2 regions of the Pseudoalteromonas sp. SWN166 genome follow, and region 2 is predicted to be linked to the other one. Evidence: predicted binding sites of a transcription regulator. Region 2 holds the regulator's gene; the other holds the start of a gene.
What was found. The regulator NrdR, encoded in region 2, represses ribonucleotide reductase genes. The targets are predictions, from matches to a motif close to AAACACNANATNTNGTGTTT.
Positions count from the first base shown of each region.

Region 1: the regulator NrdR is predicted to act here: its motif matches at 854-873, upstream of nrdA (class 1a ribonucleoside-diphosphate reductase subunit alpha).

Region 1 is NZ_JADYXB010000025.1:50,150-53,679, forward strand. It holds gene nrdA (class 1a ribonucleoside-diphosphate reductase subunit alpha) at 993-3,275, shown strand; partial or broken gene I6F49_RS14470 (ribonucleotide-diphosphate reductase subunit beta) at 3,341-3,530, shown strand, end outside.
Region 2 is NZ_JADYXB010000037.1:17,896-21,425, reverse strand. It holds gene thrC (threonine synthase) at 1-304, shown strand, start outside; gene glyA (serine hydroxymethyltransferase) at 574-1,830, shown strand; gene nrdR (transcriptional regulator NrdR) at 1,935-2,384, shown strand; gene ribD (bifunctional diaminohydroxyphosphoribosylaminopyrimidine deaminase/5-amino-6-(5-phosphoribosylamino)uracil reductase RibD) at 2,388-3,512, shown strand.

The DNA of each region.
Region 1 (3,530 bases), on a different contig from region 2:
CAGTCAGAATTTATTTTTAAAATGCGTAAATTTAGCAGATCATTAGTTTACTTTTTAAACGCCTTTGGTTGAGTGGTCGTTTAAGTGTGAGCGTCTACTAACACAAATACGCTATACCGAAGTTATCCACAAATAGGGGCAATTATGTCCCTTGCAAAACAACTCAGACCACATTAGAGTTTTATTAACACTTTGATGGGATTGATATTTCAATTAAGTGGAGGGGCTAACACCATACTCAAATTTTGAATATGATGTTAGCAAAGACACTTGCTCGAGTTTTAAGAAAGTGCCCAAGTTTGGAAGTTTGAGCGTAACTTATTCTTATATTCTCAGCAAGTGACTAACTCAGATTTAGGATAACTAAAATTGAAGTTCAGTTTATCTATAGAAATATCAGAAAGTGTAATAATAGGTATTTTTAAAATTATTACACTGAGCAGCATGCTCTTTGTATAAATTTAAATGGGCTATCTTTTAGCCCATTTCTATATCTTCCCTCTAATTATGCTTTTTATTTATAAAAGCGTTCAACCATGAACACTAAACAACTCACTTAGATAGTGCACTGAAACCATATATAGTGCCATGTTAATTATTAAACACTATATATTGTGATTGTGTTAGTTTTCACACAAAGCTTGTCGATAAAAAAAGCAGTCAAAATTTATTTTTAAAATGCGTAAATTTAGCAGATCATTAGTTGATTTTTGCATATTCTAACTTAAATGATTGTTCGAAGGTGAGTGTCTACTAACACAAATGCGTTATCCCAAAGTTATCCACATATAGGGGCAATTATGTCCCTTGCAAAACAACTCAGACCACACTATCTTGTGATCTCTAAATTGAACAACACCAGATATTGTGGCCAAATGTTATTCAATTAAATTCGCCATTACGGTGAAACTTATAATAAATGAGTACTTACCTTGCCATTGCGAGGTATGACGCATTGGTCAAAATACATAATTCCCAAGGAATACAGGCAAATGAACCAACAGTTATCTGTAAGCAAACGTGACGGGCGTAAAGAGCCTCTTGATCTTGATAAGATCCATCGCGTTATTGAATGGGCCGCCGAAGGTTTAAAAAACGTATCGGTTTCGCAAGTTGAATTAAAATCACACATTCAGTTTTACGACGGTATTCGTACTAAAGACATACACGAAACCATTATTAAAGCTGCTGCAGATCAAATTTCAAAAGAATCGCCTGATTACCAATACCTAGCGGCACGTTTAGCTGTATTCCATTTACGTAAAAAAGCGTACGGCCAATTTGAGCCACCACGTTTATTTAACCATGTAACAAAAATGGTTGAAGATAAACGCTACGACGCTCACTTACTTGTAGATTACACTGAGCAAGAGTTAGACGAGCTTGATGCATACCTCGATCATTCTCGCGATCTTAATTTTAGCTACGCGGCTGTAAAACAGCTTGAAGGTAAATACCTTGTTCAAAACCGTGTATCGGGTGAGATTTACGAAAGTGCACAGTTTTTATATATTTTAGTCGCGGCAAGCTTATTCTCTGACTACCCACGTGAAACACGCGTTTCTTACATTAAGCGTTTTTATGATGCAGTCTCGTTATTTAAAATATCATTACCTACGCCTATTATGGCAGGTGTACGTACGCCTACTCGCCAGTTTAGCTCATGTGTATTAATTGAGTGTGGCGACAGCCTTGATTCAATTAATGCTACATCGTCTGCGATTGTTAAATACGTATCACAACGTGCGGGCATTGGTATTAACGCAGGTCGTATTCGTGCGCTAGGTAGCCACATTCGTAACGGCGAAGCGTACCACACAGGTTGTATTCCTTTTTATAAGCACTTTCAAACAGCTGTTAAAAGCTGTTCACAAGGTGGTGTACGTGGCGGCGCAGCAACATTGTTTTACCCGCTTTGGCACCTAGAAGTAGAGAACCTACTTGTGCTTAAAAATAACCGTGGTGTAGATGACAACCGTGTTCGCCACCTTGATTACGGCGTACAGTTTAATAAATTAATGTACTCTCGTTTAATTAAAGACGATTACATTACGTTATTTAGCCCATCAGACGTGCCAGGCCTTTACGATGCATTTTTTGAAGACCAAGAAGAATTTGATGCGCTTTACGTAAAATATGAACAAGACGAATCTATTCGTAAAAAGCGTATTAAAGCGATTGAGCTTTTCTCTATGTTTGCACAAGAGCGTGCAAGTACAGGTCGTATTTATTTACAAAATGTGGACCACTGTAATACACACAGCCCGTTCATTGCTAAAGTTGCGCCTATTCGCCAATCTAACTTATGTTTAGAAATTGCATTGCCAACTAAGCCACTAAGCAACGTAAACGACGAAGAAGGCGAAATTGCCCTTTGTACACTGTCTGCGTTTAACTTAGGTGCCATTGAGTCACTAGACGAGCTTGAAGAGCTAGCTGAACTTGCAGTGCGCGCACTTGATAACTTACTTGATTTCCAAGACTACCCAGTACCGGCTGCAAAAAATGCGACTATGGGTCGTCGTACACTAGGCATAGGCGTAATTAACTACGCATACTACTTAGCTAAAAACGGTAAGCGTTACTCAGATGGCAGCGCAAATGCACTGACTCACAAAACGTTTGAAGCGATTCAGTACTACCTAATGAAAGCATCAAACGAGCTTGCTAAAGAACGTGGTGCATGTCCTAAGTTTAACGAAACAACGTATTCACAGGGCATTATGCCAACAGATACGTACAAACGTGACTTAGATAAAATTTGTGATGAACCACTTCACCTTGATTGGGATACATTACGTGCCAGCATTAAAGAGCACGGCATGCGTAACTCAACACTAAGTGCGTTAATGCCTTCAGAAACATCGTCGCAAATCTCTAACGCAACAAATGGTATTGAGCCACCACGTGGTCACATTAGCGTTAAAGCAAGTAAAGACGGTATTTTGAAACAAGTAGTGCCTGAGTACGAACGTTTAAAGAATAACTACGAGTTATTATGGGATATTCCATCAAACGATGGTTACCTACAACTTGTGGGCATAATGCAGAAATTTGTTGACCAAACTATATCGGCAAACACAAATTATGATCCAAATAAATTCGAAGGCGGTAAAGTACCTATGCAAGTCTTATTAAAAGACTTACTAACAGCGTACAAACTGGGTGTTAAAACCTTGTACTACCACAACACTCGCGATGGTGCCTCAGATATGCAAGAAGATACTCCAGAAGTGGAAGATGATGATTGTGAAGGCGGCGCGTGTAAAATATAGTTATTAATTTTTATTTTAAGCGGGCATTTAGCCCGCTTTTTCTGATAGTTTTTTGAGTGATAAACATGTCTTATACTACATTTAGCCGAAACCATAATAACCAAATGCTAGAGCCAATGTTTTTTGGCCAAACTGTTAACGTATCTCGTTATGACCAACAAAAATACCCAATTTTTGAAAAGTTAATCGAAAAGCAACTGTCTTTCTTTTGGCGTCCTGAAGAAGTAGATGTAAGCAAAGACCGTTTAGACTTTC
Region 2 (3,530 bases):
AAGCGTAAACGAGCAAGACACGCAAGCCGTGATGAAAAAAATTCAACAAACTGGCTATGTTGCAGAGCCTCATACGGCGATTGCTTACCAAGGTCTTGTTGAAAATCGTGCGCCGGGTGCAGCGGGTATCTTTTTAGCAACGGCTCATCCCGCTAAGTTTAAAGAAAGCGTAGAAGATATTTTAAATATTGAATTAGGTATGCCAAAACCACTTGCTGATGCACTAGCAAAACCATGCCTAGCAAGCGATATGAACGCCGATTACGACGCATTACGCACTGAAATGCTCGCTAAGTTAGGTTAGTGAAAAAGAGTAATTGAAGCGGCTTAGGCCGCTTTTTTTATAACTGTAAATAATAAAAACAAGCCGCTTTCATTAGCTAATTAAATGTAGGAAATAAAATTCATTTAAAATAGTTATGTGTTTATTAAGAAATATCATCTTAAAAGGGCTGTGAAATAGTTTCAATCCCTGTTTAAATATCCTCAACTTAAGAGCGTAGGCAAAGAGTCGTTTAAAGCGTACAATAAAGCCTCTAAAAAACACCATACACGTTGCCCTAGGAGACCCCAATGTTAGAACGTAGCATGAATATTTCGGATTTTGATCCAGAGTTATTTGACGCGATAACCAAAGAAACTGCTCGCCAAGAAGAGCATATCGAACTAATCGCTTCAGAAAACTACTGTAGCCCACGCGTACTAGAAGCGCAGGGTTCACAGCTTACAAACAAATACGCAGAAGGTTACCCTGGCAAACGTTATTATGGCGGTTGTGAGCATGTAGATGTTGTTGAGCAATTAGCAATTGACCGTGCTAACGAATTATTTGGTTCTGACTATGCTAACGTACAGCCACATGCTGGTTCGCAAGCAAATGCCGCTGTTTTTCTAGCATTATTAGATGCTGGTGATACTGTACTGGGTATGAGCTTAGCTCATGGTGGTCACTTAACTCACGGTTCTCACGTAAGCTTCTCTGGTAAGCTTTACAATGCAATCCAATACGGACTAGATGAAGCAACGGGCGAAATTGACTACGCACAAGTTGAAGCGCTAGCACTTGAGCATAAACCAAAAATGATCATTGGTGGTTTTTCAGCGTACTCAGGTATTGTTGATTGGGCTAAGTTCCGTGAAATTGCTGATAAAATAGGTGCTTACCTGTTTGTTGATATGGCTCACGTTGCCGGCTTAATTGCGGCAGGCGTTTACCCAAGCCCAGTTCCTCATGCACACGTTGTAACAACAACTACGCATAAAACACTTGCAGGCCCTCGTGGTGGTTTAATTATTTCTGCATGTGGCGACGAAGCTATTTACAAAAAGCTTAATAGCGCTGTTTTCCCTGGTGGCCAAGGCGGTCCTTTATGTCATGTTATTGCAGCAAAAGCAGTGGCATTTAAAGAAGCACTTCAACCAGAGTTTAAAGTATACCAAACACAAGTTGTTAAAAACGCAAAAGCAATGGTTGCAGTTATGCAAGAACGTGGCTACAAAATCGTATCTGACAAAACTGAAAACCACTTATTCTTACTTGATTTAATCGACAAAGATATCACTGGTAAAGATGCGGACGCTGCCCTAGGCAACGCTAACATCACAGTTAATAAAAACTCAGTGCCAAACGATCCACGCTCACCGTTTGTAACATCTGGTTTGCGTATTGGTTCTCCTGCTATCACTCGTCGTGGTTTTAAAGAAGAAGAATCAAAAGAGCTTGCTGGCTGGATTTGTGACGTACTAGATAACATCACTGATGAATCTGTACAGGCGCAAGTTAAAGAAAAAGTAAAAGCTATTTGTGCAAAATTACCTGTTTACGCTTAATTGCTTAAGCAGTAGTAATTTAGATCACAACTGTTTAGTTTTTTGCTAAGATAAAAGACCGCTATTTAGCGGTCTTTTTTGTTTTAAAACGGAAGTACCGAGTTATGCATTGTCCATTTTGTACCGCAAAAGATACTAAAGTAATTGACTCTCGCCTTGTTGGCGGAGGCCATCAAGTTCGCAGGCGTCGTGAGTGTAATGACTGCCACGAGCGCTTTACTACATTTGAAGGCGCTGAGCTGGTTATGCCTCGCGTTGTTAAGCAAGATGGCAGCCGGGAACCGTTTAACGAAGATAAGCTTTTAAATGGCTTAAATCGCGCACTCGAAAAACGCCCAGTGAGTACCGAGCAAGTAGATGAAGTTGTAAATATAATAAAATCACAACTACGCGCAACGGGTGAGCGAGAAATTTCAAGCCATTTGGTGGGCGAATGTATTATGGAAGCACTTAAAAAACTCGATAAAGTTGCGTACGTAAGATTTGCTTCTGTTTATCGCTCGTTTGAAGATATACGCGAATTTGGCGAAGAAATTGCCCGCTTAGGGGAGTAATAAATGCAAAGCCAAACTATTTTTACCGAACATGACGAAATGTATATGGCACGCGCCATAGAACTTGCCAAAAAAGGGCGGTTTACTACAACACCTAATCCTAATGTTGGCTGTGTATTAGTTAAAAATAATCAAATAATTGGTGAGGGTTTTCATCAATTAGCAGGCCAAGGGCACGCTGAAGTAAACGCGTTAGCTATGGCGGGGAATAATGCACAAGGTGCAACGGCTTATGTAACGCTTGAACCGTGTAGTCATTATGGGCGTACGCCACCGTGTGCTGAAGGTTTAAAAGCCGCAGGGGTAGTAAAAGTTATTGCCGCTATGGTTGATACAAACCCACAAGTTGCAGGTAAAGGTCTTAAAATACTGAGCGATGCCGGTATTGACGTTGCTTATGGGTTACTCGAATCACAAGCTCGCGCACTTAACATTGGCTTTTTTAAGCGAATGGAACAAGGCTTACCTTATGTGACCTGTAAAATGGCAGCAAGCATAGATGGTAAAACAGCGCTTAAAAATGGGCAAAGTAAGTGGATCACAAGTCCCGCTGCTCGCCAAGACGTACAATTATACCGAGCGCAAAGCTGCGCTATTTTAACAGGTGCAGATACTGTATTAGTAGACGATGCTAAACTTAACGTGCGACTAAGCGAGTTGCCTTGCACGTTACCTACCGATTTACCACTTCGTCAACCGGTGCGTGTTATAATTGACTCTCAAAATCGCTTAACACCTGACCTTGCTTTATTTAAAATCCAAAGTGATGTAATTATATTTACCACTAAGGTTGATAAATCCCTGCAATGGCCGCATTTTGTAAAGCATATTGAAGTAAGTGAAAGTAACGGTAAAGTTGATTTACAGGCTGTTTTAGAAAAGCTTGGGCAACTGCAGTTTAATAATGTTTGGCTTGAGAGCGGAGCAACACTTGCTGGTAAAATGACAGAGTTTGATTTAGTTGACGAGTTTGTTTTTTATTTGGCGCCTAAATTAATGGGCCATGATGCAAAAAGTTTAGTTAATTTTCCTGAATTGACGAGTATGCAAAACACCGTTGATTTAACATTTAATGAATGTGCGCGCATTGGTGACGATTTACGTATCACCGCGTTAAAAGCTCATTAAAACCACTTAATAAAAAAG